Regions from separate parts of the Bacillus sp. NEB1478 genome, predicted to be linked through region 2. Evidence: riboswitches for the same ligand, from Rfam matches in the RefSeq annotation. Region 2 holds a riboswitch; each other region holds the start of a gene.

The links. Region 2 has a riboswitch for S-adenosylmethionine ahead of RGB74_RS15425 (homoserine O-acetyltransferase MetX). Riboswitches for the same ligand answer to the same signal wherever they lie in the genome.
Region 1: it holds a riboswitch for S-adenosylmethionine, as region 2 does, so the genes downstream of both, mtnK (S-methyl-5-thioribose kinase) here and RGB74_RS15425 (homoserine O-acetyltransferase MetX) in region 2, are expected to answer to the same signal.
Region 3: it holds a riboswitch for S-adenosylmethionine, as region 2 does, so the genes downstream of both, RGB74_RS04505 (alpha/beta hydrolase family protein) here and RGB74_RS15425 (homoserine O-acetyltransferase MetX) in region 2, are expected to answer to the same signal.

The regions. Positions count from the first base shown of each region.
Region 1 is NZ_CP134049.1:2,442,472-2,453,457, forward strand. Features, by position in the region: gene RGB74_RS12105 (pyridoxal phosphate-dependent aminotransferase) at 1-187, opposite strand, end outside; gene RGB74_RS12110 (carbon-nitrogen family hydrolase) at 297-1,079, shown strand; SAM riboswitch class I at 1,193-1,364, shown strand; gene mtnK (S-methyl-5-thioribose kinase) at 1,448-2,665, shown strand; gene mtnA (S-methyl-5-thioribose-1-phosphate isomerase) at 2,669-3,727, shown strand; gene RGB74_RS12125 (sugar ABC transporter substrate-binding protein) at 3,724-4,851, shown strand; gene RGB74_RS12130 (sugar ABC transporter ATP-binding protein) at 4,848-6,356, shown strand; gene RGB74_RS12135 (ABC transporter permease) at 6,337-7,365, shown strand; gene RGB74_RS12140 (EAL domain-containing protein) at 7,392-10,325, opposite strand; gene RGB74_RS12145 (YisL family protein) at 10,983-10,986, opposite strand, start outside.
Region 2 is NZ_CP134049.1:3,060,259-3,071,244, forward strand. Features, by position in the region: gene mscL (large conductance mechanosensitive channel protein MscL) at 140-601, opposite strand; gene RGB74_RS15390 (2'-5' RNA ligase family protein) at 743-1,276, opposite strand; gene RGB74_RS15395 (hypothetical protein) at 1,280-1,573, opposite strand; partial or broken gene RGB74_RS15400 (YjcZ family sporulation protein) at 1,739-1,819, shown strand; gene RGB74_RS15405 (NUDIX hydrolase) at 2,048-2,503, opposite strand; gene RGB74_RS15410 (hypothetical protein) at 2,731-3,009, opposite strand; gene RGB74_RS15415 (5'-nucleotidase, lipoprotein e(P4) family) at 3,346-4,185, shown strand; gene RGB74_RS15420 (homoserine dehydrogenase) at 4,420-5,673, opposite strand; gene RGB74_RS15425 (homoserine O-acetyltransferase MetX) at 5,660-6,757, opposite strand; SAM riboswitch class I at 6,940-7,054, opposite strand; gene RGB74_RS15430 (hypothetical protein) at 7,234-8,340, opposite strand; gene RGB74_RS15435 (nitroreductase family protein) at 8,598-9,245, opposite strand; gene RGB74_RS15440 (hypothetical protein) at 9,339-9,863, opposite strand; gene RGB74_RS15445 (phosphatase PAP2 family protein) at 9,964-10,578, opposite strand; gene RGB74_RS15450 (general stress protein) at 10,685-10,986, opposite strand, start outside.
Region 3 is NZ_CP134049.1:951,607-962,592, reverse strand. Features, by position in the region: gene RGB74_RS04540 (M23 family metallopeptidase) at 1-250, shown strand, start outside; gene yunB (sporulation protein YunB) at 625-1,488, opposite strand; gene RGB74_RS04530 (dihydrofolate reductase) at 1,546-2,028, opposite strand; gene RGB74_RS04525 (thymidylate synthase) at 2,025-2,819, opposite strand; gene RGB74_RS04520 (YunC family protein) at 2,951-3,253, shown strand; gene RGB74_RS04515 (DUF72 domain-containing protein) at 3,868-4,710, opposite strand; gene nfsA (oxygen-insensitive NADPH nitroreductase) at 4,736-5,482, opposite strand; gene RGB74_RS04505 (alpha/beta hydrolase family protein) at 5,602-6,417, opposite strand; SAM riboswitch class I at 6,569-6,683, opposite strand; gene RGB74_RS04500 (phospholipase D-like domain-containing protein) at 6,877-8,331, opposite strand; gene RGB74_RS04495 (MFS transporter) at 8,881-10,335, opposite strand; gene RGB74_RS04490 (amino acid permease) at 10,508-10,986, shown strand, end outside.

The sequences.
Region 1 (10,986 bases), 620 kb from region 2:
CCGAATGATCTGCCCCTTCTTTTAGTGCGTCAACAATATGATTTGGTGTAGGCAGATCTGGATTACCTTGTCCAAGATTGATAACATCATAACCTTGATCCACATAATCCGTTACTTTTTTTACGAGCTTAGCAAAAAATTGTTCCGGCAGCTTTCCCAAAACCTCTGCCTGTTCAAAACGTTTCACAGAATCACTTCCAGTCTAATTTGAATGTTCTTGAAATTCTAATGAGTTATGTTATACGCTTAAGGAAATTCTGTAAAGACTTTTTTTTACCATGGAGGGTTGTTATTCAATGAAAATTGCATGCATACAAGTGGATGTTCAATTTGGCAAACCGCAATTAAACTATGAACATATTGAAAAAAAGATACGTGAGACAGTACACCTTTATAAGCCAGATACAATTGTTCTTCCTGAGCTATGGGATACCGGTTATGATTTAACCAGATTAGATGTAATCAGCGATGATAACGGCGAAAAAGCCAAGAAGTTATTAAGCTCTCTTGCAAAAGAGTTTGCGGTCAACATAATTGGCGGCTCTGTTGCCATGAGAAACGAGCAATCCGTTTACAATACAATGATGAGCTTTAACCGAAATGGAGAGCATATTGGAACTTATTCAAAAGCCCACCTCATTACACTGATGGATGAAGAAAAATACATTTCAGCAGGAGATGCAACTGGTTTATTCAAGGTGGATGGCATTCTTTCGGCAGGGGTTATCTGCTACGATATCCGCTTTCCTGAATGGATTCGCAAACCTTTTTTAAATGGGGCAAAAGTACTTTTCGTTCCTGCACAATGGCCGATCCAGAGAGAGATTCATTGGCGGGCTTTGCTCATCGCGCGAGCCATTGAAAACCAATGTTATGTCATTGCTTGCAACCGTATAGGAAGTGATCCGAATAATACCTTTGCCGGGCAGTCGATGATTATAGATCCATGGGGTGAGATCGTTGCGGAAGCTTCAAAAACAGAGGAAGAAATTTTAGTTGCAGACCTTTCATCAACGCTCGTTGATGAAGTTCGCACAAAGGTTCCAGCATTAAATGACCGTCGTGTGGATTTGTATTAATTCGTAATCTTTTCCCAAAAATGTGGTTGACAACCTTTTATTATCGATGTAGTATAACGATTATGAATTGTGCGAATATTATTTCGCCTTGTACTTTTAATTGAATAACAGGTCTCTTATCAAGAGCAGGTGGAGGGATATGGCCCGATGAAACCCAGCAACCGACCGTAATTCCATTGTGAAATGGGGCGCCCGCAATTTAGGGGGAGCCGCTGAATGAATGAATTAAAGCGTATGGCACGGTGCTAATTCCAGCAGAACATTTTTGTTTTGCTAAGATAAGAGGCACGGGACTATACCTTTCCGAGCCTCTTTTCTTATATAGAAAAGGGGCTTTTTATATTTCAATATATAAGGGGGAAACGGAAATGAGTATCCAATTGGAGCGATCATACGAACCGTTAACTGAATTAAACGTGATAGAAGTCATTCGTGATTTAAATTATTTTCTACCTGAACACGAAAACGAATTAGTAGTAAATGAAATTGGCGATGGAAACTTAAATCTCGTGTTTCATATTAAACATCCTTCCACAAAAAAATCATTGATCGTAAAACAGGCATTGCCTTATGCAAAGGTTGTAGGAGAAAGCTGGCCTCTTACATTGGACAGAGCACGAATAGAAAGTGACGCTTTACGGGCAAAAGGTGAATCGGTTCCCCATCTTGTTCCTCAGGTGTATCACACAGATAGAACTCTAGCAGTGACTGTAATGGAGGATTTGTCCGACCATACGATATTAAGAAAAGCATTGATTGAAGGAAACACCTATTCGCAGCTAGCTGAAGATATCGGAACGTTTACAGCAAACACAGCATTTTATTCCAGTGATTTTTATCTTCATCCTTTTAAGAAAAAAGAACAAGTTGCTAAATTTATCAACCCCGAGCTTTGTAAGATCACAGAAGATCTCGTGTTTACAGATCCTTTCTTCGACCATGACACGAACGATTTTCCTAATGAACTTTCTACCAATGTCAAAAAGCTATGGAATGATAATGAACTTTTAAGAAACGTATCACAATTACGCTACTCTTTTTTAACCCGATCTGAAGTTCTGCTGCACGGTGATCTTCATACAGGCAGTATTTTTGTAACAGCAGATTCTACAAAAATTATCGATCCTGAATTTGCTTTCTACGGACCTGCCGGATTTGATTTAGGCCATTTTTTGGCAAATTTGGCACTGAACTATCTTTCACAAAACGCACATGCAAAAGAACCTTTTAACCGTGAAGCATTGCAAAATTATTTACTCGAAACGATTCAAAAAACTTGGGATACGTATGAAAAGACTTTCTCGGATTTATGGCATGAAAAAGCGGAAGGTCCCTTTTCAAAAACGAGTGGAGTATTAAAAGATTTCATTCGGCAAACATTCCAGGACAGTATAGGTTTTGCAGGATGCGAAATAATCAGACGGACGATCGGTCTTGCTCATGTAGCTGACTTAGACTCTATCGAAAACAAAGAAGTAGAACTGTTTTACAAAAAGAAAGCACTGGAGCTTGGCAGTCAGCTCATTAAGAAACGATCAAATTTCACATCGATTACTCAACTAACAGATTGGATCAGAGGTGCATAAGGAATGACAGTCACAGATAAATGGGTGGCTTCGGTTCGCTATCGAGGCAACCACCTCCTTTTATTAGATCAACAGCAGCTTCCACACAACACGGTTTACTTAAACGTAACCAGAATCGAGCATGTATGGGAAGCTATTTCAAAACTAAAAGTCCGCGGTGCCCCAGCAATTGGAATTGCGGCTGCATTCGGACTCACTCTTTGGAGTAATGCAGAAAAAGAAACGAACTTGAGTTTATTTTTAGAAAAACTGATTAAGCAGCGTGATTATCTTGCCTCTTCCCGTCCTACAGCTGTTAACCTTTTCTGGGCGATTGACCGTGTTACTTCTTCCGCTCAAAGTGCCCTATCTGTCGAGGACGCAAAAATACGAATCGAGCAGGAAGCCAAAAATATTCAAACAGAAGATGAAAATACATGCCGCAAGATCGGTGAATACGCACTATCTCTACTTCAGGACGGAGATTCAGTAATGACGATTTGCAATGCAGGTGCCATCGCAACAAGTAAGTACGGGACAGCACTTGCACCCTTTCATCTTGCAAAGGAAAAAGGATGGAATCTCAGTGTATATGCAAATGAAACGCGACCCGTCCTGCAAGGATCCCGGTTAACCGCTTGGGAACTTCAATCTAATGATATAGACGTGACTCTGATCACGGACAACATGGCAGCCCATACGCTGAAAACGAAGAATATTAAGGCTGTAATTGTAGGATGTGACCGTGTTGCCGCTAATGGAGATACTGCCAATAAAATCGGAACGTTCGGACTTGCGTTACAAGCTAAAGCGCTTAATATCCCTTTTTACGTCGCCTGCCCCCTCTCCACTTTAGATTTGGAAACAAAAAGCGGTGAAGAAATCCCGATCGAGGAGCGGCCAGAAGAAGAAGTCACTCACCTAAACGGTATCCGTATTGCACCAGAAGGAATCAAGGTTTTTAATCCGGCATTTGACGTCACTCCTGCTGATTACATATCAGCGATCATTACGGAAAAAGGTATCGTCGAAGGAAACTATATTCAGTCCCTATCAAAACTTAAGGAGGAGGAAACCAATTGAAATCATGGAAAGCACTGTCTGCCGGAATCGTGACTGCCTCTCTTCTTCTTACTGGCTGCACGAGTGAACAAGACGCAGTCGCTCAAAAAACAGAGACGAGAACGGTTAGCGCAGAGAAACCCACAAACAAATCAAAGGATGTATCATCCAAAGAAATTCCATCTCAGCTTCAGAAACCATTAAAGATTGCTTCTATTAATCAATTTTCAATCGGCACCTTCTCTTCTCAATACGTGAGCGGTGTTAAGAAACAAGTAGAAGAGTTCGGTGGTTCCGTTCAAGTATATAATGCGGACAACGATTTATCTAAAATGGCTGCGTATGTGGAAACCGCCATCAATCAACAAGTTGATGGAATCTTGATCGATCATGGCCGTGCCGATGCCATAGCTCCTAGTGTTAAAAAAGCAGTGGCAAAAGGAATTCCTGTTGTAGCTTTCGACAGTGATATTAACATCCCTGGAGTAACTGTCATCGATCAGGATGACTATAGCCTCGCTTGGAACTCACTGCGTACAATGGCTCAAGACTTAAATGGCAAGGGAAAGATTGTATATGTTTGGGTTGGTGGCTTTACGCCAATGGAACGGAGAAATGTGATGTATGAAGCATTTAAGAAGCGCTATCCAAATATTAAGGAAATCGCACGCTTTGGAAATGCAAGTCAGAATACAGCATTAGACACTCAATCACAAATGGAAGCTCTGTTACAAAAATATCCGAACAAAGGAGATATCGATGCTGTTTTTGCTCCATGGGATGAGTTTGCCAAAGGAGCGACAAGAGCTATTCAGCAGGCCGGTCGGAACGAAATAAAAGTATATGGCATCGACCTTAGCGATGAAGATCTTCAGCTGATGCAAGCTGACGGCAGCCCTTGGAAAGCAACCGCTGCCACAGACCCTGCTGATGTCGGAAAGATGCAGGTTCGTTTTCTTTATCAAAAAGTTGCAGGTGAAGAAACGCCGCAAGTATACAGTGTCCAGCCGCATTTAGTTAAAAAAGAGACACTTCCCGCTTCAAAAGTATCGATGAGCGAGATGGGCAAATACGTAGAGAGCTGGGGCAAATCTGATGTAGCGAAGTCCACTTGGATGAAAACATTAAAAGAGGCGAGTAAATGATGAGTGAACTTCATTTAAGTAAAATCACAAAATCATTCGGTGATCAGAACGTGTTAAAAGGAGTGGATTTCACTGTCAAAAGCGGCGAGGTCCATGCTCTCCTAGGAGCGAACGGTGCTGGCAAAAGTACGCTTATGAAAATTCTTTCCGGAGACTATGAAAAAAATGAAGGTACGATATTCTTAGACGGAATACAACAAAACTTTCAATCTCCTATTGATGCGAAAGAAGCCGGCATTGAAATGGTCGTACAGGAAGTGGATACAGCTCTCGTCTCTTCTTTAAGCGTTGCTGAAAACATAATGATGAACGCCATTATTAATGGCCCCTCCTTTTTTTCATGGAGACAGCGGAACAAAAAAGCTTCTGCACTTCTGCAGCGAGTCGGTCTGAAACTGGACCCTGCTATATCCGTCTCTCAATGTACTTTAGCGGAAAAACAATTAATATTAATTGCAAAAGCTCTGTCGCGTGACCTGTCTTTTATTATTCTTGACGAACCGACTGCTCCATTAAGTTTAAGAGAAGCCGAACGTTTATTTGATGTTCTGCGCGGGCTACAGCGTGACGGAGTTGGAATTATTTATATTTCTCACCGGCTACCGGAAGTGCTGGAACTCTCCAATCAAGTGACTGTTTTAAAAGATGGATACGTCTCTCTGCATAAAGAAACGGATTTATGCCAGAAGGAAGAAATCATATCTGCAATGCTCGGAAACGTCCTAGAAGAAATTTCAAACAAAGATGAGGCAAGAAACCATGGAGACACCATTTTTGAAGTAAAAGATTTCAGAGTTCCCTCTACAGGTGAAAGCGTTTCATTATCTGTAAAACAAGGAGAGGTCGTGGGAGTAGCAGGTCTTGTAGGTGCAGGCAAGACTGAGACCGCTAGAGCGCTCTTTGGAGCCGACCGTTCAATAGATCCTGTTTACGTTCATAACAAAAAATTAAGGTTAACGAGTACTGCAAAAGCAATTTCTGCAGGTATTTCTTTTATCCCAGAAGAGCGGAGAAAAGAAGGAATTTTAGTAGACTTTAATGTGATAGAAAACTTGACTCTCCCTGTTTTAAAACAGTTTACGAAATTCGGGCTCATTCAAAAAAAGAAAGAAAAAACTGAAGCTGAAAAGTGGATAAAAACGCTTGGAATCAAGACTCAATCCTCTTCTTCCCGCCTGAATCATCTAAGCGGCGGAAATCAGCAAAAAGCTTCTATCGGTAAATGGCTATTAAATGATGGTGAGATTTTTATTTTTGATGAGCCAACAAAAGGAATCGACGTCGGCGCTAAGCAAGATGTGTTTCAATGTATTCAAAATCTTGCTTTAAAAGGCAAAGGTATTCTTTATTTTACGAGTGAGATCAGTGAACTCCTTGCATTTTGTGATCGGATCCTCATAATGTTCGATGGAAAAATAGCCGGTGAACTAAGCAAAGAAGATGCAACAACAGATAAAATTATGTATTACGCGACAGGAGGTCACTATGGCACAGTACGTTCATGAAGAATCAGTTAAAAATACGAAACTGCCTTTTACTGATAAACTATTTCCTTTTTTATACCGTTATGGAACATTGCTCGTTATTTTATTAACGGTGATAACATTTAGTCTCATCAACGATAAGTTTTTGAGTTATCATAACTTCACAGATATATTACGCTCCATCTCCATTATCACCTTGCTTGCGATCGGGGTGACGATTTCACTCATCGTCGGCGGCTTTGATCTGTCTGTAGGCTCGACAGCAAGTCTTGCTACGGTTACAAGTGCTGCCGCTCTTGTTCTTTACCGTCAAGAAACGATTGTTGCCATTTTAATCCCGATCATAATCGGACTGCTCGTAGGATTATTAAATTCATTTTTCGTTGTGAAAGTACGATTGCCTGATCTTCTTGCCACACTTGCGGTGATGTACATTATTAATGGTCTGCACCTGACATTTACGAAGGGATTTTCCATCTATAACAATATGCCGTTAGCTGAAGGAGGAACTGCACCTGGTGTATTTCTGCCGTCATTCCTGTTTATAGGACAAGGTGAGATTTTCTCGGTTCCCTTCCCTGTTATCATTATGCTTGTGGCGGTTATTGTGGTTCATTTCATTTTGCAGCAAACGCGTTTTGGAAGACTTCTATATATTACTGGCGGAAATGAAGAAGCTGCGCGCCTTTCAGGTGTTCGTGTAAAGCGTTATAAAATGTATGCTTATCTTTTATCCTCCTTTTTCGCGACGCTTGCTGGTATCCTGCTAGCAGCCAGAATCGGAACCGGCCAAGTTTCGGCAGGTGCTCCCTTGTTGATGGACGGTGTTGCTGCTGCCTTTATCGGTTATTCTGTTTTTGGTGCCGGCAAGCCAAATGTGATCGGTACATTTGTTGGTGCCGTTTTGATCGGAATTTTGTTAAATGGTCTTACGATGCTGAATGTGCCGTATTACGCTCAAGATATTGTGAAAGGTTCTATTTTAATAGGAGCTCTCGCTTTTATGTACTACGAAAAGAAAAACGCTTAGGATAAAAAAAACAGCCCCTCCCTTAATCAGGATAGGCTGTTTTTTATGATGGAAGAAAATTTAAGAAAAACGTCAGCCTCGTTAGCCGGCATTGGTTTTGAGATGAAATACCCTTGAGCGTGATGGCACCCGTATTCTTTTAATAGTTTCAACTGCTCATATGTTTCTACACCTTCAGCAACGGTTGTTAAAGACAGCCCTTCGCACATCATGATGATTGCCTTAATAATTGCGGCATCACTTGAATTGAAGTAATCCTCACTTAAATGGCGGATAAAGCTCTGATCAATTTTTAACGAATCGACTGGCAGATCTTTGAGATAACTTAACGAACTATATCCCGTTCCAAAATCGTCGATTGATAGTTTCACGCCAAGTTCGCGAAGCTCTTCCATGATGCTGATGCTATATTCCACATTATGAATCATCGTACTCTCGGTAAGTTCAAGGTTCAGGCACTCTGCTGGTATACCGGTTAATTGCAGCACTTCTTTCACTTCGTATACAAAGGATAAACGCTGGAATTGCCTGCTGGATACATTTACAGAGATTGATAAATGAGCGGCACCTTCATCATGCCATTGTTTTAGCTGTTTACAAGATTCAAAGAGAACAAATCGTCCAATTTCATCGATCAGTCCTATTTCTTCTGCAAGAGGTATAAACTGCATAGGCGAAACAAGTCCTAGTTCTGGATGTTTCCACCGAATAAGAGCTTCAAATCCATTAATCTGTTCTGTTTTCATACAAATTTGCGGCTGGTAATATGGCACTAATTCACCTTTTTGAATGGCTTTGCGAAGGAAGCCTTCCAACCTTAACCGCTCCAGTGTAAAAGCGTTCATTTCCCCGGTAAAGAATTCTCGCTTTCCAAATCCTTTTTCTTTCGCTTTGTGTACAGCGATATCAGCATTTTTCAATAAAACATCTGTACTGATGCTGTCATCCGGATAAATACTGATCCCGATCGACGCACTCACTGTATACTCTTCTCCATCTAAATAAATCGGCATTTTTAACGCTTCTGTAATCCGTTCAGTCGTTTCAATAATTTCACCGGGCTTATTAAGCGACGGCAAAATGAGTGCAAATACATCTCCAGCGAACCGGCATAACAAATCGTGGTTTTTCGTAGCCTGTCTTAATTGCTTGCTGACATGTTTCAGCACTACATCACCAATGTGATGGCCAAGGCTTTCGTTTATGATTTTAAAACGATCCAGATCAATAAACATAACTGCAAGCTTTTGCTTATTATGATCGCTTTCTTCCAAAAGTTCGTGAAGCCTTTTTTCGAACAAACTGCGGTTTGGCAATCCGGTTAATGAATCATGGAACGCCAATCGTTCCATTTTTTCTTCTGCCTTTTTCTGCCACGTAATATTTTTTCCGATCCCGTAGATTCCCACAACTCTTTGATTTACAACGATCGGAATATTGGTTATGCTGCAAACGATATTTTTCCCATCTTTTTTTTGGATCGTTGTTACAAATGTTTGAGGCTTTTCATGTATGGCAAGCTTAAAGTGTTCAATAACCTGTTTGTGATTTTCCAGACAAACAAAATCTAATGCAAGTGAACGCATCAATTCTTCTTGTGAGTAGCCAAGCGTTTGCACAAGTGCAGGATTGACACTCGTAATGTAGCCCTTCAGATCCATTGAATAGATTAAATCAGGATTATGGTCAAATAAAGATTTATACCTTTGTTCACTTTCCAGGAGATTATCATTTAACTGCTGCATCTCTTCTGTACTTGTTTGAATTAAGTGCGATAATGCTAGCAGTTCATCGATCTCTTTTGATTTTTCAGGTTTCTTGGCGCTGAATTTTTTTTCTAAAGTCGCGTCAGCAGATTCACTTAAAATCAACAGAGTAAGTGCATGTGACAGCAGATGAACTTGTTTCCCATCATGAAAATATTCCCCATACGTAAAGAAACCTGTTGTAGGAACAAATTGTTCTATAGCAAAAAACTCTTCTTCTAGTGTGCTTTTTAAAAATCTTCTTCTTGCCATGCACGAATACATAAATATAGATTCAGCAGGTTTTTTTTGCAGATCCTTTGTCACAATATCTATCGAATTTAATAAGAGGCTTGCATCACGATACCCGATTTGCAACTGATTTCCTGTCTGAATATTTTGGTGGAACGAGTAATGATCTTCCTGTTCCGATGACTTAATAGACAAGGGGTGATAGCTTTTATCCTTCTTTTTGATCAGCGGATATTCAACCGCAGACTTTGGGAGGCTTTCGGCGATCTCTTTCCCCATATATTGAGCATATAATTCATAGATTGACATACCATCAATCTCTAATTCTCCCCGTTCAGATACGTCTGTAACAGTAAACACCTTACCTGCAGGTTTCCACTCTGTATATGACATCGTACTTATGTATAATTCTTCACTATCAATAGCAGCTGCTACAACACCTTTATCAAACACACCTTCTTCCGTAAAAAGGCAAATGTTTTTGAAAAGTCCATTATCGCCTGCATTTCCGCCTGATACGATTACTTCCGGTGCTACGGAATGAATACCCTGCAAAAAAGAAGAGCTTTCCATGTACATGCCGTTACCAAATATGAAAAGCAGCTTCGTTTTTTCATTAATGAAATTTTGTGCAAGCTGCTTTCCTAATTCTTCACTGTTGTTATTATCCAATAGTGGTATGTAAGAAGTTCGGGGGAAAGATTTTTCGAATACCGAAACAGAAATAACGGTCTCCTTTGTTGTCACACGGCCTTGCAAAACTTCCCCATCCGTTGTTACACCTATTATTTTGGCATCAGGCAAATGGATGGTTAGTTTTTCTCTTAATCTATTAATCCATCCCTTGTCGAGTCTTCCAGTGAAAACTTGCACTAACATCTTTTTATGTTGTTTTATGTCATTTTCTTTCATCCATTTTTTGAACTGGATTTCATTTTTATATAAACAGTTAAAGGTTTTCATGCTAACACCTCAATTAACAAGAACGTTCGAATATTATACTTCTATTATTATCGGTGGTATGTGTTATTTTTTAACAGTATAGTTGGAGGTATTTTTTTACAGATGCTTTTAGGGGGGACTGACCCCTTACAATTTATTTCCCTCTTCGTTTTCCTATAATCAATCTGATCAGATCCTCGATTTTGATATCGTAATAGAGTGCATTTCAAAGTTTAAGTTTTTTTCATTTGATTATTTCCTAGGTTAAGCGGATAGTGGCTGGATAGAAGACTTCATTTCAGAAGCTGAAAACAAACCACATAAAAAATCATATCAATTCATCGTCAAATATTTTAAATTCAATGAAAAAAGAAAGAAAAAGCCGCTCGGTAACCAAATCGGCTTTTTCTTAGTCTCATATAATAGTTCATGAAGTCACTTTTTTCGTAATCAAGTCTGTTTTACAAAAAATTAAGTCTGATGTGTTGCCAATTAAGCTAATTTATAATTTTTAATCTCTTTAAACTATAATTAAGTCTAATTTTAGTCAATTAAGTCTTTCTACAAATTTCGACAAAAACTCACTCCAAAAGCCTACACTACCAAGCAAACAAAAAAAGACCCAAAAAGTGTGCAATCCAGCACTCTATTGGGTCTTTCTTAATCATTAATTTTAACTTAT
Region 2 (10,986 bases):
TATCTGCTGGTCCAAAGTTTTCTCTTTTGGCTCAGCTTTTTTTTTGAAGTTCAGTTAATTGATAGTGTTGATAATCCTTTGAACAATTTCAACAACGATGTTTAACTGAGCCTTTTTTGAAAAAAATATCAGCCATCCTTTAATAAGATGGCTGATTCACTGAGTCGTCTTCATTTAAATTAGCTGTACAACTTTGACACTTTACAGCACGTAATGGAATAACAGATAAACAATATTTACATTCCTTTGTATCCGGTTCTTTAACTTCTTCCTTTTTCTTAAAACGATTAATTTGTTTAACAACGATAAAAATGACGGCCGCAATGAGTAAAAAGTTAATGATCTGATTAATAAACAGACCGTAATTAAGAGTTGGCGCTCCAGCTTTTTGTGCATCTGCTAAAGAAGAATACGATTTATTCCCAAGATTAATATACAGATTAGCAAAATCAACTTTCCCGAGCAAAAGTCCGATCGGCGGCATAATAACATCATCAACTAGAGACGTAACAATCTTACTGAAAGCCGAACCGATAATGACCCCGATCGCAAGGTCAATAACATTGCCGCGCATAATAAATGTTTTAAACTCATTCCACATGTATCATATTCCTTTCTCTTTCTCTATTCATAGGTATTACCATACATCAAATTTTTTAAAACGTCAGCTGTAAACATTTGTGAAAGACTTGTCTTTAAAACACAAAAGCTGACAGATAATTTCTCCTGTCAGCTCTAATCATCATTTTGATAAATTCACTGTATGAAGGTATTTTACTTCTACACATTCCCCATTTTCAAAATGTGTTTCTAATAAAGAGATACTGACGAGTTGTCCGTGAAATGGCTCGATCCATTCTGCGCAACAATCAAAGGCTTTCACTAAGTTCTCATGTGATAAATGGCTTGCAATCGTGCAATGCGGAACCCATTGTCCTGGCGCATATAATGATTTGGGGTTAACCCATTCTTTAAAATGGTCGTGATAGCGGTTATGAAATTCTGTTAAAACCCTATCCTTAGTCGGCGCTAGAAACAACGTACCGCTGTTCAGAAACATTCCGAGCGACGGATAGAACAAAGGGATTGATCGTTCACGTTGAAAGTATTTGTTCATTTTGTCCTGAAATGTCTTAACATCTAACTCTTCATGAGTCGCAAGCGTCACATGGGGCTTCATTTCATATTGTGAGACAGATGCTTCCTTCAGTTTCTCCCTCCACCCACAAATCTTATCATCAGATCCTTGATCTAAATTTGCAACGATTGCGTACATGTTTTATACCTTCTTCCTTACTTTTATAGTCAAAACAAGCTGATTAGCTCCAAACGCTAAAATGCCATAATAAATCAAATAAATATAAGGACCATTTAACAAAAAATGTTTTGAATAAATAAGCCATGAATAATAAATAAAAATCATTAAGAAGAAGAGAATGACAATGAGTGTGGTTTTCCAGCTCTTCAGTTTGAACAAACCGCCTATCATACCTGCCAGAATACTCATGATCGGAAATACCAAGGTAAATATACCGACAATCGCCATATCTAAAGATCGAATAAAATCGGCCAACTAAATCCCCTCTTTTTTGTGTAATTATATCTAATTGTAAAAATTAGTAAAAGATATTTGTATTTACTACAATCAAACTTTGTCCGTGAAAAATGGGCTAATCTCGCCCAAACCTTAAACTTGTACCTTTAATAAATTGTCTATGTAAAGAAGGAGGTGGGGTAAATGGGATTTAAGTCACACGGTAATAGCTTTGCTTTAATCGTAGTACTATTTATCTTGTTAATCATTGTTGGTGCTTGTTGGTGCGGTGGTTATGACGGCGGTTACTGCGGCGGTTATGGCGGCGGTTATGGCGGTGGTTACGGCTGGTGCTAATGGAAAGAAATAAGCAATCTTCCAAACGCGTTAAACCTTTTGCTTTTATCAACCACTCGTATGAAAAACAGTGATAAAGACAGATTAGAGAGAGAACAGAGAGAGAAGAAGCCTGCCTCTGATGAGAGCAGGCTTTTAAAATGTTGTAAAGAAATATTACGTACAGCTGATCAACTCGTAAGGATCCATTTTCCAAGACTCACTTTTTATCGTTTCTTTATTCGCCATTGCATGCAGGGTCCTAGATCTCGAATGGGGTCTTGTTATCCAGTCTGAAATATTATGCTCATCGATCGCTATAAATCTTGCATCTTGTACTTCTTCAGGCTGTATGACAATCGTTCCTGTTATGTATTTCGCTTTATATATGATCGTTAAAACGTGTCTTGTTGTATTGTAATAGACACCTGTAACCCCGACCAGTTCTATTTCAATCCCTGTCTCTTCCAAAACTTCACGGCAAACCGCTTCTTCTAAAGGCTCCCCTTCTTCCACTTGGCCACCAGGCATCTCCCAAGTATCCGGTCTAAAATGTGTTTTTAATAAAAGCGTTTCTCCTTGATCATTTTGAACAAGAGCAGAAACTGAAACAATATGTTTTGGATGATTCATTAAGGCAGCTCCTTAATCTTTTTATCATGTATCGGTTATATTCTCTATTTATCTATCATTTTCATTTATTTTACATAGAATGAGCTTGAATAAATCATTAATTCATTTGACGTAGAAGGCAGATTCGAAAAGGTTTTTTCCTGATGGCGCGTCGTAATTTACTCTAATATCAAAAAAAGACTCAAAAGATAGTCTTACCACTTCTTTTGAGCCTTTTCTTTCTTTTATTATGCCTTTGTACGAAAGTTTTCTTCAATTTTCTTTATTTCATCCACTACTTCTGTTGAAACACCCGATAAATACAATAGCATTGCTAAATGTTCAGGTGTAATATGAGCACTTCCTACTTCCATTTCTTTAATGCGGATACCTTCTTTTTCTTTTTCCACTTCAAGAATGCCTCCGTGAAATCCTGAACTTAATCGTGCTGTTTTAGTGCCTTCTTTCGTTTCACGCACAACTATTCTGAAATCTCCCATATTGTACTCGTTTGAGACTGTACTCATCATCATTTCCTCCGTTTATGTTTAATCATCACAAAGAAATTATAATACTTTATTTCTTTTAACGGGATTAAAATGTGAAAATTTTGTTATTAGCCATCCTTATAATATATGGACAGGCTACTTAAATTAACAGGAGAAAAAATTTTAAAATAACATTTCCTTATTCATCCTTTTCAACCATTAATCCCATCATATGTTAATAAATGTTATTAAATATATATTTTTATCATTCAAATTAAAGAAAATATTGAAACTATTTACAATGAAAGATATTTTATTAATATAGGGGTAAAGTGTTCAGCTGCCTTCTAAAAAAATTACATAGGGGAGATTATCATGAAAAAATCATTTGCCGTTGTCGCACTCGCGGGTACGTTCGGACTTGGTTCGTTAACGGGTGTAGGTGTAACGAAAGCAGATCTTGAAAAAAGCAGTCAAGAACAAACCGTTATGGCTACAAACTGGTTCCAAACATCAGCAGAAAACAAAGCTTTGCAGATTCAAACTTACAATCAAGCTGCTGAAGAGCTTCAGGAAATGGCAATGCAAGATTATAAGGTTAAGAATGGTACGATCCAACTCAAGAAGAACCAGATTCGTCCTGCTGTCGTATTAGATATTGATGAAACCGTTTTAGATAATTCTCCTCATACTGCATGGGCAATTAAAAACAATGCAGCATATCCTGCTGGCTGGTCTGAATGGATTCACATGGCTAAAGCAGAACTTATTCCAGGATCAAAAGATTTCTTACTAGCGGCTGATAAATTAGGAGTGGAAATTTTCTATGTTTCCAACCGTACTGTTTCAGAAAAAGAAGATACGATGAAAAACTTAAATCTTCACGGTTTGCCTAACGTAGACGACAAACATGTTTTATTAAAAACAACAACTTCTCAAAAAGGCATCCGTCAGGACGAAATCTCTAAGACTAATAAAATCGTCATGCTTATTGGTGATAATGCCAATGATCTATCTGATATTTTTTATAAAGCAGACTTAAAAAAACGTTTTGCTAATGTAGATCAGATTGCGAGTGAACTAGGTTCAAAGTATATTCAATTACCAAACCCAATGTATGGAGATTGGGAAGGCGCGATTTATAACTATGATTTTAGTAAAACAGATGACCAAAAAGCTGCAGACCGCTACAACGCATTAATTCCAATGAAATAAATAATAACAATGGTTTAAGAAGGTGCCAAAACTGCGGTTTTGGCTTCTTTTTTATGCATTTGAACTCTGGGGAACCTTTGAAATCGTGCTGCGTGCGAATATTGAAATTTGAGTGTGTGAATACAGCCTTTTTGTATGTAATCTTCATTCCGAAAAGATATCTACAAAAAAACCGCAGGGTCCACTCTGCGGCTTCTTTATTAAACAGTTGGTATGACACCAGAGATATCATTATTAAAAATTCACGACCTCACTTAGATCGTCAACCTTCTCAAGCTGATCACACGCAACTTCATAAATATGAAGAGAAGTATCACATTTCAAGGCAAGAGCAGCTTCACTTGAGCAATGAATCAAACGATAGATGAGACCTGCTGATTCTTCCTGCTTAACAATGACTGCATCAAAAGAGGCCAGATCTGCTGATAACGGGTCTTTTCCAATCACAACGAGAGCTTGCTGAGATTCTTGGACACTAGCAATTGCTCTTTGTTCCACGTCCTGCGTAAATAGTTTTAAGTTTACAGGCTTAGGCTGCAGCACAAAGGTTAAGTCTTCTACCATGGCACTTGCCGTTGGAAGTTTTCCAGCTCCAGCACCTTGTATCGTTACTTTTCCGGCGAGACTTGTTTCCACCATCACTGCATTTTGCACCCCTTCGATACCGTATAAGGAATGATCAGTGTCTACCAAAACGGGTTTTACAGATGCACTAAGCTGTTCACCCTCTTTTCGGATCCGTGCTAAGTGTTTGATCCTATAACCCCATCGGCTGAACAATTCAATATGTTCCTGTGCGACCTCTGTTATGCCCTGCCTCTCAACATCATTCCAGTTTGGAGCGTTCCCGAAAGAAAGTTCACTTAGAATCATCAGCTTATAAAAAGCATCATAGCCTTCTACGTCGTTTACAGGATCTGCTTCTGCATATCCGAGTTCCTGAGCCGTCTTTAAGACCTCTAGAAATGGCAATCCTTTTTCACGAATTGTCGTTAAAATATAATTAGAAGTACCGTTCAAGATAGCTTCAATCGAGTGTATTTCATTTACTTGCAGCAGCTGTGAAATACTGCGAATGATTGGTGTTCCACCAGCTGTTGTAGCTTCAAAACCGATTCCAACACCCTCCTCATCCGCCTTCGACAGCAGTGTTCTGCCGTGTTTGGCAAACATCACTTTATTCGCTGTGATGATGTGGCAGCCTAGCGCAATCGCTTTTCTTAAATACGTGAACCCCGGCTCTTCACCCACGATCGCTTCAAAAACTATCTGCAGATCAGGAATTCTTAAGATCGCATCAAAGTCTGTCGTAACAAGTACATCAGGATCCACATCTCTTTTTTTCGAACCATCCTTCACGAGGATAGCCTCGATCACGACTTCGTTCCCAAATACAGATTCCAGCTGCCTCTTGTGTGTTTTTAGTGCTTCATAAACTCCTTGCCCAACTGTACCGAAACCAAGCAAAGCTGCTTTAATAGGTGCCATATTTCAACCCACTCTCCTGTGATAAGGCCGCTTTTATATAAGGACCCCATTTATCAAACTCTACTAAAAAACCATCATGTCCAAAATCGGTTTCAATCGAATAGAACGTTCCGTATCGTGTTTGTTTTACGAACTCCTCAATTTCTTCTGGAGGATAAATGAGGTCTCCTGTATAACCGAATGCGTGAACTTCTGCCTGAATTTGAGAAGCTGCCCTTTTCCATCCGCCTAGTTTATCGCCAATATCGTGTGCATTCATCGCATACAGAAGAGTCAAATAACTATCTACATCAAAACGAGTGGTAAGCTTCTCCCCCTGATATGTCATATAGGATTCTACTTGGTAAAAAGACTTGCCTTCTGCATCCCCATCCCGGATTGTACGCTGAAATCGATCGTTAAAAAGCTTTGGCTGACGATAAGTTAAAAGTCCCGCCATTCTCGCAATTTCCAATCCAATTAATCGTTCCCCTTCTTCACGGTTTCCGCTTTTGTACACTGGATCATTTTCAATCGCATGGATCGCCAATCGGTTAAACGCAATTCCGTAATCATTTAAATGAGGAGTTGCTGCAAGAACGAACACTTTTTCAATTAGATAAGGAAACTGAACAGCCCATTCCAAGGCTTGCATGCCTCCTAACGATCCTCCAATTACAGCAGACAATCTCGGAATTCCTAATCCTTCGAGCGCATACCTCTCTGCACGGACCATGTCTCTAACCGTTATGAAAGGAAAACTGTCTTGATAAGGTCTGCCTGTTCCGGCATTTATCGAAGCAGGGCCTGTTGAGCCGCTGCAGCCGCCAAGCACATTAAATGTTATAACTTGATAAAGATTAGTATCAATATAGCTGTCAGGTCCGATGAGACCTCTCCACCAGCCAGGATCCTCTTCTGTGCCATATGCATCTTGATTTCCAGTAAGTGCATGACAAAGCAGAATCACAGGACCTCTAGAATTCCCCACCTTTTCAAAAGCTAATTCTAAGTCTGTTATTAATTGACCGGATTCTAACGTAAACTCCCCTAACATAACCTTACCGGCTTCTCGCGCTGGCTCAATCAAGTTTTTATAGGTCATGGGCTCTCAGCTCTCTTCGGAAAATTTGTTTAGTCATCGAATCTCTCCTTTAGGTGATTTAATCATGGAATGTAAATCGGTATAAAAGCAGGAATAAGGTTTAGGCTAGGAAGTAATGTTGAAGTATTGAGAAGAGGGAAAAATAAAAAACCCCCTTCCTAAGAAGAGGGTTTGATGTCCTCCTCTTATCTTTCAGACCAAATATGATCTGTAGGAATTGGCACCTTTCCAAACCGTTGTGGTCTGTTGGTTGCCGGGCTTCATAGGGCCTAGTCCCTCCGCCTCTCTGGATAAGAGATATTCATTTTATATGGTTTACCACAATAATGTGAAGATGTTTATTTTGTTCTTGAATAGGATTATAGGCATCTCATTTTCGAAAGTCAACCGTTTTTAGAAAAATCTTAAAAGTCATTCAAAAGTCTCATTATCATTGCACGAACGATTAAATTTAGATTATGAATGTAATATGCTGGTTATGCCAATTTTGTTCCGCTTCTATCTAAATTCCACTGAAACTCTTCAATTCTTTTAACAAGTACAGGGATTCTGTTTGCAATCGCCTCTTTTTCGCCGTAACGAATTTTTTGTTCTAACGTCATATCACTGTGCAATACCTTGAATTGAAAAGCGGTCAAGCTTGTCAGTTTGATAAACTCCTCTTGTTTCACCCGTTTCTTTACATCAGCATCACCATTGCAATAGCCTTCCATAAAACCATCAACTATAGTTTGCAGCTTTTCCTCAAATCGATCGAACTGATGTTTTGCGTAACGTGGTGAATTAAAGAAAGTTGCATAAAGTGTATGATAATTGTTTATAAAATTACCTGCTAACGAATCTCCACTGTACAAAAGCGGTACTGGGTCGATTAGACATACTCTTCCATCACCGTGAAGCAATATATTCTCAGGAGAAGTATCCTGGTTCGTAAATACAATTTGAGATTCATCAAGATTCCTGTTTCTCATGCATTCCTCAAGTTGAATCATTGCTGCTGGATGAACATGCCGATCATAATTTAGGATAAACCCTTTAAAGTCGTTTAAGTACTCTTTATTCTCTTCTTTCATGAACTCTGTAACACTCGACTGGAACTGTCCTTCAATATTTGTACCATTCCATCTTAAGTATCCGAAGCCTTTTAACCCGTGCTGTGCCATGTTCATGTATCGGAAAAATTCACCCATTTCTGCACCCGTCTGGAATGCTTCCATGAACGTAAAGTTTTCAAGCTTAATCGGTTTTCCAGCATACGATTCAACAGTAAACGTTTTATTCTTACCAACATAATATTGAAAAAATTCAGGACAAATACCTGGTTTAACGCTATTTGCCAGTTTATAATACGCTTTCGTTCCTTCATATTCTGCCAGACATGCCGTCTCGTCAAATTCTACCTTCTTCCCGTATGCTACCGCTTTTGGAAACCTTACAACAACAGCTTCCCCAACCCGCAGTTGAACGAGATATGCTTGATGCCATGCGCCCTCACCCAAGTATTGAACCTGAGTCGGATCTTTAAGTGGATCTAATCCACTTTTTTGCAGGGCAAAGTCTATTAAGTCTAATGTTTCTTTCATAAAGAATCCTCTTTCTTTATTCAATATACTTTTGCTATAAAGATAAATTCGGTATATGTCGAAAAAAATCCTTTTTTCTTATTTGTTGAGGTGAATGAAGGCAGAATGGTACAAGTTAAAAATCAAATTGATCGGTTATTCCAGGTTTCGCTCGTATTCTTCGAATCGCGCTCGTATTTTCTGCATCGCGCTCGTATCTCTTCAAAAACAAAAACCGGCTTTTACAGGTCCCAGACTCCCTGTTAAAGCCAGTTTTATTAATCTACATACGTCACAATTTCTTCTACCGCTTTACGTGCGAGCTTTTTTGGCTGGTCTTGCGGGTGACCGAGTGAAATTACCATGTTGATCTGTTTTTGAGCAGGAATCTCTAAATATTGTCGAATGGCATCTTGAGCAAGTAGTACAGGACCAGTCATCGGACAAGTACCAAGGCCTCGTGCATGCGCGGCTAACATAAGATTCTGTATCGCTAGACAGCTGCTCTTAATACCTTCTTCTTCCCACACAGACTCCTCTGCTAATTCAATAGGATCAAAGATTTTTTCACGGAACTTCGACTCATAAGGTGTTGCTAAGCAAATGATTAAGACTGGAGCACCTGAAAATGCTGTCGCATAAGGTCCGAAAGAACGCGTAAGCAATTTTGCTTCCTTCGTCATTCCATTCTCTTCTGCTTTCGCAGCAAGCTTGTGAATACCATCCCATGTCATTTCTTCGATTTTTTTTACTTTATCTTTATTCCGAATCACAATAAATTCCCATGTTTGTGAGTTTGTATCACTCGGAGCATAACGGGCACAGTCCATAATTTCATGAATATCTTCGTTTGCTACAGACTCATCTGTAAATTTACGGACACTTCTTCTTCCATGTATGATTTCTTTAAACTCTTCGTATTTCATGCTTGTCTCCTCTGACAAAAAAATATAATGAAACTATATGTATTATACAGAATTTTGGAAGCACCTTCAAAAGCATTGACAGACAATGGCTAATCACACTGTTTTAGCCGAAACATCAGCCATCTGCTGTTCTACAAAGGAACGCACTTCCTCTTCAACTTTTTTCTTAATGATAAATTCAACGGTTCGTTTTTCAGCGTGAAAACGAACAAGCCCCCAGCTTGGATACCCTGGGTTGTCAGCTTGCAGATCTGTAATCCATTCAACAGAGTTGATTTCGTCCCAGCGATAGAATCTTGTAGCTGATACGATTCCCATTTCACCAAGAACACCTCGAGACAGCTGTAAGAAAAATAACGCGATAAGTAAAACGATTAAAGTAAGCAAAAGTATATTTACTGCAAACCATAATTTTAAAAAGCCTAACCCTTGAAATAAAATGATCAGTAATATGATTTCTTTCGTCCAAATGTTCTTTTGTGCATATTCTCCACTATAAGATAGTTTATAGATAGGAAACGCCTTTTTCTTCTCCTTAAACTTTCTGATAATAAGGAGGATACTATACACTAAACCTAAAGAAATCAGCAGAACTAAGAATGCATTTAAGATCCCCATAATCGTTTCCCCCGTCTTTATCTATATCTAATTATACTGAATGACTATGAAAAAAGATTCAATCCCACACAAAAAAGACACCATTTTACATGGTGACCCTTTACTTTTTATAAGTTGGTATCGTCGTCAAAACATGAACGAAGATTCCAGCTGCTGTTCCAGCAAGGACATCAATCATATAATGAATACCTAGTTTTATCCTGCTTAATCCGATCATGGAAATGAATATTGCATAAGTCCATTTTGCCCAAACATGTCTCCACAACCCTGTTAAAAAAAGCAGCAGACTGTAAAAGGCAGCAGCGTTCATCGTATGTGCACTTGGATACCCATATTTGCTTGCATCAATAAGTCTTTCCCATTCAGGTGGTTTCCGTTTAAACAGTTGTTTTAATAGCGCATTTAACATCCTGATTCCAAGAACATTGAAAAGGATAAAATTGCTTTTATTTCTCTCCTTGGAATGTTTGTAGCTAATGTACAGCATCACGCCTAAAGGCACTGTAAAAAAACCAGATCCCAGTCTTGAGAATAAAATCATCACAGGATTAGAGAAGAATTTTGTTCGATAAAAAAACTGGCTGGATCTTTTGTCCAATGAATGAAAAGTTTCATTGTTTCTGATTGCGGTTAGTAAAACAAAAAATAAACCTGAAATCAACAAGGCAAAGATTCGAAAAGTAGAATGATGACTCTTTTGAATACGAAAAAACATATGTAAACTCACCTGACTTTTTGCAGCATAGTGTGTTTATTTTTTCCTTGCCTTTAAATTCTATTCGAATAAATAAAGGACACCCTATTTGGCGTCCTTTAATACATTATTTTCTTTCTGCCATAACAATGATTTTTCCATCCTCTAAATCTTGCATATATCGTTCAGCATCTTCTTCTGATACATCCATTCTTAGGAGGACATCTTTCATGTCTTCATCTCCATCATCAAACATGGATGCAAAAGGTCCTGCTGCTAATAACGGACCCACTCCAGGAACTCCTAGACCTGGTACAGCAATCGCTCCGCCAATACCGGTTAAAAAGCCAGCAATTGTTCCGTATGTAGCGCTATCCACATCATCATCGTTCACTTTTTCTTCATTTACATGAGTTTTGTCTGAGATCT
Region 3 (10,986 bases), 1.8 Mb from region 2:
GTATCATTATTACGCTCATCTGAGCAGTTTCAATAAAGAAATTGAAAAAGGGTCAATTGTAGAACCAGGAATGGTGGTTGGATACGTAGGGAGTTCAGGTTATGGACCGCCCGGCACTTCAGGAAAATTCCCGCCTCACCTTCATTTTGGTATGTATCGGGATAATGGCATTACAGAATGGGCATTTGATCCTTATCCTTATTTAAAAGCTTGGGAACGTCAAGACAGAATTAGTGCTAGAAGAAGATAAAATGAAGGAAGCAAGCAGCTGAATTGACTGCTTGCTTTTTTGTATGCCGTGCGTATTTTCAGTATGGTGCGCATATTTTCCGCATAGCGCTCGCATTTTCCGCATGACGGTCGTATATCTTTAAAAACATATAAAAGCTGATTCGTTTTTTTGCTGAACCAGCTTTTTTCGTATATTTTTTCTAGAAAAGGAAATATGTTTGCAATATTTACGGGAACCCGCCCCAAAGATTGACCATTCTGATAACAATCATCTTAATTGGACTCGTATACATATCAGCCACCTCTTTTTTATCTGCTAATTACACTTTAAAAGCATAAGAAAAAGTGCCTGCTATACTGCCAGACACTTGAAAATTCATTTGGTTTAGGATTTTATTCTTCAGATGGTTCGGATGACTCGTGATCTGCACTCGCCTCTTCTTTTTCTGCGTTTTTATCTGATTTCTTAGTCTTTTTTTCGGCTTCCTTTTTGTCTTTTATGTCCGGATCAATTGGGAGTGCAGGCTGAATAGGGTCACCAGATTGATTATAGTAAATAGGAACTTCACCAGGAATGAATTGTCCCATGATCTGTATTGGACGGGTAACTGTAGCCGTTTCCGTTGCGAATGGAATAACTACTTTGGCTTTTACAGTTACGATAATATTAATAGAGATCCAAGTATTATTAATCCCCACTGTTTCAATCTTTTCTTCAATATCTGTATTTACGTCACCAACGATTGTAAATTTAATTGGAATTTTCGGTCCTAGGTTAGCGAGCAATGAATTGTTTGTAGCTTGCCCTAACGGAATTTCCATAATGACACCAGGCTGATTTGTATAGTTCTTTGCTAAACCTAATTTTTCAGGCTCAATGCTGTCAGGTATATGTCCTTCTTCTATTTCTTTTAAAAACTCTTGGACGACAATTGCCGCTTGGTTTTGAACACTGTTGACGACTTTTTGATTTACTCCCGCAAAAACGATGTTACCCTCGTTGTCTTCTTTAGAAATTAAAATATCCTTCATATCTGTAGAATCGAATACTTTATTCAGGATGGCCTCATTGATGGCTAATGAAGCGATTTCCTCTGTTTTCCTTTGTGCTACATACATCAACGTCGGCTCGATTCCTTTATTGACAAGCCATAGCCCTTGCAGTGTGATAAATACAAAAAGGGTGAATGAGATTAATATAACAAACCGAAATGGAAGCGGACCTTTTCGGAGTTTCATTTTCCGTCGTTTCAGCAAAAGGCAAACCCCCTTTATCTACATATATGCAGACAAGAGGGGGGCTCATTCAAACTTTTACGACTTAATTTTTTCTAATACCACAAAATCGTGAGGATATTTGTTTTTCTCATCGACCGTTCCAGATTCACGGGAAACCTCTTGCCACTCGCTCTCATTAAGCGGCGGGAAGAACGTATCGGCTTCAAATGTTTCGTGAATCTCCGTAATATATAGACGATCGGCTTTCGGCAAAAACAGTTTAAACAATTCCGCCCCACCGATTACACAAATTTCTTCAGCATCAATTTGCAAAACCTCATTTACAGAATGAACAACGGTAGTACCTTCTGCTTGATATTGCTTATCTCTTGTTACAACAATGTTCTCTCGGCCCGGAAGCGGTTTGCCAATCGACTCATACGTTTTGCGTCCCATGACAATTGGTTTGCCCATCGTTACTTTTTTAAAGTATTTTAAATCATTTGGCAAATACCAAGGCAGGTCATTGTCTTTTCCGATTGCACGGTTTTCATCCATCGCGACTACGAAAGATATCATACACTCACCGCCCCTTTTATGTGAGGATGCGCATCATAATCAACAAGTTCAAAATCGTCATAAGTAAAATCAAATATACTTGTCACGCTTGGATTCAGCTTCATTTTTGCGAGTGGTTTCGGTTCACGTGATAACTGCAATTCTACTTGTTCAATATGGTTGTTATATATATGTGCATCTCCAACCGTATGAACAAAATCGCCTGGTTTCAGGCCTGTAACTTGTGCGATCATCATCGTTAATAACGCATATGATGCGATATTGAACGGAACACCTAGAAAACTATCTGCTGACCGCTGATACAGCTGGCAAGATAACTTTCCATCCGCTACATAAAACTGAAATAGAAGATGACATGGCGGCAAAGCCATTTTCGGCACATCAGCAGGATTCCATGCTGAAACTATCAGTCTTCTCGAATCAGGATTTGTTTTAATATCATGGATTACGTTTGTGATCTGGTCGATTGTTTCTCCATCAGGATTTGACCAAGAACGCCATTGATGTCCATAGACTGGACCCAGGTTGCCTTCTTCGTCTGCCCACTCGTCCCAAATTCTTACGTTATTTTCTTTTAGGTAGGCAATATTTGTGTCACCTTTTAAAAACCAAAGCAATTCATGAATGATTGATTTTAAGTGAAGCTTTTTTGTCGTTACAAGCGGGAAACCTTCTTCTAAGTTAAACCTCATTTGCCGACCAAAAACAGATACCGTTCCAGTGCCTGTCCGATCTTCTTTTTTCGTTCCGTTATGTAAAATATCTTGAAGAAAATTTAAGTATTGTTTCATATGATTTCGCCCCCTTGTCTTTCTTTAATCCTATCATAGAAAGCTTATGATTTCGTCACAAAATTGACGCCAATACCTAACACTTTTTTCTAATTCACACATAAAAATAGTAAGGAGAAAGGAGTGGAAGCATGTTAGAGATGAACCCGATCTTCATAGAAGGACATCCATTTACCGCTGTCACCCTTCGTTTACCAAAAACTAATTTCATGGCTGTTTTTAATGAAAATGGATACATTATGTGTGGAGCTTTAGATGTCGCTTTATTGAATGACAAGCTGGCTGACCGTAAAATCATTGCAGGCCGTGCAGTAGGAGTACGTACGATTGAACAGCTTCTTGATGCACCGCTTGAGTCCATAACGTACGAAGCGCAAGCAAGAGGTATAGAGGTTGGTATGCAAGGGAGAAAAGCACTTTTAAAGATGCTTTAAAGAATGGCTGACACTAGATAAGTGTAAAAAAATAAGATGATGACCCAAGAAAAGATCCATAAATCGTTTGGGTCATTCTTTTTGTCGAAAAATCGAATATTTGTGAGTTACATGGAATTATCGAAATTAACGTGGATATATATTGGAGATTACCGTGGAATTAAATAAAAATGATTTCTTCTTAAGATCAAAAACAACAAGTTTTTGGCCAGACTAAAGGATTTATCTTGTTTTTACAATAAAATGCCGTAAAAAAGGCTTCAAAATAACAAAAAAACGACTCTAAGAGGTTCATTTATCCTTTGAGTCGTCTACTTTTTATGCTTTAAATCGGTCCCTCATGACTTTTAGGGAGATTAAGTTAATACATAATACAAGTGTGAGTATTTGGATCCTTTTGGAGTTGTTCGTTACTATGTAGACAAATAGCAAATAAAGACCGCTGACGACAAAGGCAATCTGCAAGTAGTACATCATTTGAACTAACTTTTTTAAATCCAAATGTATCCCCACTTTCTTCATCCAGTGCACTTTATAAGTATATCAAGTCATTTGAAAAATTAAATCGGATAGAGACTTTTGAAACCAATTTGTAATATTAGGAAGAAATTCTGTTAAAACAAATCTAATTGTCTCGGTGCTAAGAAGTCATATTGAATATTTAGCATCTCGATCATCTGCTTTGCATTATCGGCAGCATCTCCGCCTGAATTATTATTAAACAGGATCGTTAAGTCCCTCGTCTCTTCAGCTAAATTTTCGATCCGTTGCTTCCAATCCAATAATTCAGCTTGATTATACCGGTACAAATACCGAACCTCTCTCCAATTTGGCTGTCCTCTGTTCTCCCAGCCATAAACGTTTCGGCCATGCAAGCGGATTAATGTTTTGTCTTCGGATGTATGCATTACAATCGGAATCGATCCTTTGCCTGCTTGCGGCTCATCGCACACTGTATGAATCCACCCCGCTTCATCAATGAACTGAAGCGTTTTTTCTTCCAAATCATCCGTAAACCATGACTGATTCCGGAATTCAAGTGCTGCGGGTATATCGCCCATCATTTCTTTCGTAAAACGGAGCATCTGGACGTTCTCTTTTTTACAGTCAAACCAGGGCGGATATTGAAATAGAACCATCTCTAACTTCCCGGATGAGATAACAGGCTGAATGGATTGTATGAACGCCTCAAACATCTTTTTTACAGAATCAAAAGGGATCTTTCCACGGGAATGTCCAGTCATGCCTTGATAAGCTTTTACGACAAATGAAAAATCTTTAGGTGTGGCTGAAACCCATTTTTCATAGTTTTTTATCGGTTGTACTGCATAAAAGGATGAATCGACTTCTACCACTGGAAAATGACCGCTGTAGACGGCAAGTTTATCTTTTGCTGGCGTACCATCCGGATATAGCGAATCATGATCTCCCCAGCCAGTTACCCCAATTTTAATCATATGATCCTCACCCGCCTGTCCTCTCTTATCTTTTATTCAATCCTTTCGACCGTACAAACTCTTTCATATAAGTCCGTTTTGGTGAAGTCATACTTGCGGCCATCTGACTTACCCAGCCTTCAATACGCTTGCCGCCAGTACGTTTCGTATAATAGTCAGCGGACTCTTTTTCATATTGATTCAAATAAGTTAACGAATCTTCTTTCTTCTGATAGCTATCCTTATGGAATACGCCTTCTATAGGCATCCGAGGCTTTTTCCCCGGCTCAGCATCTGGGTAGCCGACGGCCATCCCGAACAGCGGAAGTACATAATCAGGACAATCGAGAAGTTCGGATACTTCTTTTAAATTATTTCGTATTCCACCAATATAAACAATACCCAAACCTAATGATTCAGCTGCAATGGCAAGGTTTTGAGCCGCAAGTGCAACATCTATAGTACCTACGATAAATCCTTCTGTCGATTCAACCGTGTCTTGCACATTTGTTTCCATCATTTCAGACGCAAGCAAATGGCGGTTGTAATCTAGACAAAAAACAAAGAAATAGCCGTTATCAGCAACATACGATTGATTCCCTGCCAGCTCTGCAAGCTTTCTTTTTTTCTCTGAGTCTTCTACACCTATAATCGTATAAACTTGCTGATAGCTCGACGTAGATGCTGCCTGAGCACATTCTACGAGTGTTGTAACGATTTCATCACTTACTATTTCCGACTTAAATTTTCGGACGGATTTATGAGCTAAAATGGTTTGTATAACTTTGTTCATGTCAGCAGCTCCTTTATGTAAATAGATTGATTGCATTATATCCTTTTCTTATGTAAAAAAGCGAACCGCAGAAACTCGGATTCGCTTTTACTATTCCCCTTTTTTAGACAATAGTATCTCTACATACTTTTTTTCAGGAGATAATGATGATCTATTGTCACATGCTTTAAAAGCCATTGAGAGGTCTCTGAAATAAGCTCATTAAATTGCTGAATCGAAGAAAATGTATGATTTCCCCCTTCAATTAATGTCATATCACTTCTTCCATGCGGGCGCTGTTTAGCTTGCTGATAATATAAGGTGCAATAGTCAGGCGAAATGGTATCGTCGGCAGTTCCATGGACAAAAAGGACGTTACCTTTAAATGGGTTCCAGATTGTTATCGGCGAAAAATGCCTTAAAGATGAAATGAATTTATCGGTAATAGCGTATCCTAGGTGATCAATAATTACTTTCCTTTGAGAATGGTGGTTGTTAAAACCGACGATTCGGGTAATATCCTCGAATGGATTACCTACTGCGGACCACAAAACAGCATTCTTGATCCGTTGGTCGGCAGCCGCGGTACAGGCTGCCACAGCCCCGCCTAAACTATGACCGATTAATGAGATTTGATTGGAATCAATCGCCTTCAGTTTACTGCCATAAGAAATAACTGCCTTTGTCTGATCAATAAAATCGGCAAATTCATTTTCGCCATAATCCCCATCACTTTCACCACAACCTGCATAATCAAATCGAATTACAACAAAACCAAGGTTTTCAAATTTTTGTGCAGCTTTAACGAATAAGCGATCGACACCGATTCGGGTACTTGTAAAGCCATGGCAAATAATAACTAAAGGATATATACGATCTTCAATTCTCCGTGACGGGTAATGAATGGTGAGTGCCAGTTCCTTTCCTCTCCAACTCAAACAATCCTGCTTTTGCATGGAACAAAACTCCTTTCTCCTTTTTTAAAACATAGCTCTGTTAATGGATAGAGTTGATCATCCTTGGAAGTCAGAAAATCCACTCCTTTTCCAATACAAAAAAGCCATGTTCATAAGAGAACACGGCTGATCACTTTTAATTCCGTATATTCTCTCATCTCTCAGCCTTTGCTGTTAGATTTAGCACCGTTTCAATATAAACATATTTATATTGATGGTTGCCGGGCTTCATTGGGCTAATTCCCTCTGCCTGCTCTTAATAAGAGTTACTTTTTAAATTATGGTTAATTTTAAGTCAATTAATTCTATATGTCAACTCGGATTTAATAATATATAATTTAAAATTAACTTTATACTGAATATCATTGGGCATATGGATTAAATATGACGTTTGAGCACAAAAAAATAAAACTGGATAGCCTTTATGCTATCCAGCTTACATGATAATTTTTGAGTGTTTTACTGAACAATTAGAGAAGCCGCCTGATAATTTACAGGCAAGTAATCATAAAGATCGGCTGCAGAGCTGGCAACTGTTTGGGTATACCATGTATAATCTCCAGCTATGGTTGGAGCAGTCCAGTTTGAAAAAGTAAACGTAATGCTCTGGTTTCCTAACAAGTTAGCAGTATCAATATATACATAATTTCCTGAAAATTTTAATTGGCTTGAAACGTTCGTCCCATCACTCTTTACAGCCGTTACCGTAGACGCTGTTGGATCCGGCCATTTCGGTGGAGCCATTATATCAACTTTTTGTATCGGATATGTTGAAGGTGCTTTTAACGTTACATTAACCGTTTGATTGCTTCCGGCTGCAACAGTGCTCTTATCGATAGATACCGTTCCGCGTCCATATGAACCTCGAATTCTTAAAAATTCATTATAGTATTTGTCAGCTGTCGTCTTATCATGAATAACCATCAAATTTTCGCTGTTCGAATCATTTGCATTTGCACTTGCGTTAAATGAACCTGTGACTACTGCCGCACTCGTATATCCTTTATCTGCAATAAGAACTTTGTCGTGTAATTTTCCGTTATATGGGTTATCAGCAATACTAACCGGGATTCCCTCTTTTGCTAAATAGGCAAATTCTCCATAAGGGCCGTTGCTTCCATATTGACTTTGATCAAGGATCCCTTCTACATTCACTCCACGGTTCTTTGCATTGATTAATGCCGTACGTAAGTTATCATCTGTGAAGGAGAAATAATCAAAGTAAACATTATATTTTGCATTATTAACAACATCGATAATAGCTGAAATCGGATTATCTTCCGGTGCAAAATATACTTCAACCGGGATATTTGCTGTGGAAGTGGCAACTGTTACTTTTTGTTCGCTAACAGTTGAAGGTGATGCCGTTTTTGTAAACTGATTGTATACATACATTTCCTCAAAATCTGTTTTATAGATGGATGCAAGTGAAGATGAGTCCCATAGAATCGTATTATTATAGTTGTTCGCATTACATGTATCTGTGGCGTTTGTTGATCCCATCCAAACTTCTTTTCCGTCAATGATCGCATATTTGTTATGCATCAGAGCAGACCGGTTATCTCCTTTTACTGAGATCCCTGCATCAATAAGCTGTTGGGTAAAACTGTTAGTAAGGTAGTCTGAATCTGTAACAATGCGAATGGCAACGCCGCGATTCTTGGCTTGAATAAGAGCATCTACAAATGGCTGATAGCGGATTTCATAAAATGCCCCATCAATAGTGGAAGTTGCTTTATCAATTTCTGAAACTAATGCATCTACAAGATTTACGGTTTGACCTGGTCCAAAGGAAACCGTTTCAGAATCATAGGTTGCTGCGTTTGTTTTCTGCATATTGTCCGGTACAAGATTAAATGCCAGCACCATAGAAAAAACAAGCACAGTAATTCTTTTCAAAAAGCTATGAGACATAAATTTACCACCTTTCAAGAATATGTAACATGAATATCATAGCGATTTCTTTATGCAACAATCTATGGGGCAAATGTAATTATTAAGTATTATTATTGTAAAATTCTATTTTTACCAATTATGTCCTGGTGAGGTATTTTGGTGTCTAATGAGCTTTATGATGCTTCCTGGTAGATTTATTTGGATTCGTGTATCGGATAAAAGAACGATACCGTAAAACTTGTTCAGATCAATATGTAAAGAGACTGCCTCAAAGTGTCTTCTTTACTCACTATTGGAACAGTCTCATATAGTGCTTGTGCTATCTTTTTCTAATACTAAACGTCAAAAGACTATCAAGTTCTTTCACATGTACTAGCCCTGTTTACTTAGACGTTTAATTTTAACTCAATGCTTTTGGAACCTTCACGGGATGAAAAGCTGGGCTGAAAAATAAAGCTCCACACCAGTGAGTTAGAATGATTTTCATCGCGCTTAAAACAGTGGTAGGTGCAAAAAAAAAAGACACAATTCCCTTTAAAAGAATTGGTCTTTAAACTTTAAATCAATTTAACTAGACTGCTTTCTGCTATTCTTTTCGCCATCAGCAATCTGTAATTCTTCTTCCCACCATAAAGCTTCATCTGGATTTTGCAGTACTTCTTTAATTTCACTTGGCTCTTCAACTGCTGGGAGTGATCCTCTTAGTGACCGCCCTGCCGTTTCTTTTACAAAGAAGGCGACTACAACGATACCGATCACACAGACCGCCATTAAATAGTAAGCGGGAAGCAGTTTGTTATTTGTTTCTTTTACAAGCCAAGCCACTATAAGCGGTGTTGTTCCGCCAAAGATAGAAGTGGACACATTATACGTGAGGGCAAGTGAACCATACCTTACATTGGTAAAAAATAAAGACGGTAATGTTGCAGGCAATGTCCCTTGAAAAGCAGTCAGCAAACAGCCGAGGATAAGCACACCGAAAAAGGCATTATAGCCATTCCCGTTTCCTGCGAGCATAAACGCTGGAATGCTTAACATAATAGTTAAAATCAGGGCACCTATCAATATCTTGTTACGGCCGATTTTGTCTCCCAAATAGCCCATTCCAATAACAAAGGGAATCATAATAACCATTACAATCAAAATAATGAGCAAACCTTTTGTTTCACCATAGCCTAGCTGTTCGGACAGATAGGTCGGCATGTACGTTAAAACCATATAAACAATAGTATTGTAAAAGAGGACAATACCCGTGCAAATTAATAGTGCTCCCCAATGATTCGTGAATATTTCTTTCAAAGAAGAATCGTTTTTCTTTTCTTCTTTCTCTTCTTCCATCGCTTGAAATGCCGGTGTTTCTTCTAGATGAGACCTAAAATATAACCCAATTAATCCCAGAGGCGCTGCAATAAAGAAAGGAATTCTCCAGCCCCAGTCCAGCATAGCCTCTGAACCTAGAATATAAGTCAGAAGTGTCACAAGACCTGATCCGGCAATATAACCGGCTAAAGTTCCAACTTCAAGAACACTGGACATGATACTTCGCTTTTTATCTGGTGTAGACTCTGCAATAAATGTCATTGCGCCTGCATATTCTCCACCCGTTGAAAAACCTTGAACGAGTCTGGCTACCAGTAATAGAATAGGCGCTGCAATGCCAATCGATGAATAACCTGGGATGAGCCCTATGCTCAATGTAGCAATCGCCATCATAATCAGCGTGATCGCTAATATTTTCTTTCTGCCCAGTCTGTCACCCATCATTCCAAAAATAATTCCACCAATCGGCCGTGCAATAAATGCTACCGCAAATGTGGCAAACGCATAAATAACCTGAGCGGATGGGTCAACTTCAGGAAAAAACACTTTGCCGATCGTTACTGCTAAATAGGAATAAATACCAAAATCAAACCATTCCATGGCATTACCAAGTGAAGTTCCTAAAATCGACTGCTTTGCAATCTTACTATCAACCACTGTTATGTCTTCTTGCTGCAATTTATTTCCTTTCTCTTTATCCACTGCGTTCCTCCTTATTATTCACTAAGTTAATATTTACTTAATGATTCATTTCCCTAACTCCATGCTATCTATTCATGAACTTCCTAGATTACCAACTGATTTTAATTGCCATACTAAAAGAAAATAAGATGTTAAATTGTCTTATTTGCCGCAGGAAAGGTTGTGCAAAAAGATGAAGAAAGATGAAAATTTGAAGAGGGGTTTGAAAAATCGGCATATCCAGCTGATTGCGATTGGCGGAGCAATTGGGACAGGTCTTTTTTTAGGGGCAGGGAAATCAATTAACCTTGCTGGACCATCCATCATGCTGAATTACGCACTGATTGGAGTTATGCTGTTTTTTATGATGCGTGCGTTAGGTGAAATGCTTATGTACAATCCGACATCTGGGTCGTTCACATATTTTGCTGAATCGTTCATCGGTCCTTGGGCAGGTTTTCTCACTGGGTGGACATACTGGTTCTGCTGGATCGTAACTGGGATGGCTGAGATTACGGCGATCGGACTCTACGTTAAGTTTTGGTTTCCTAGTATTCCTCAGTGGCTGCCGGCACTCGCCGCAGTACTCGTATTGCTTCTTATTAATTTGTCGGCTGTAAAAGCGTTTGGAGAAATCGAGTTCTGGTTCGCTCTTATTAAAATCATTACTAT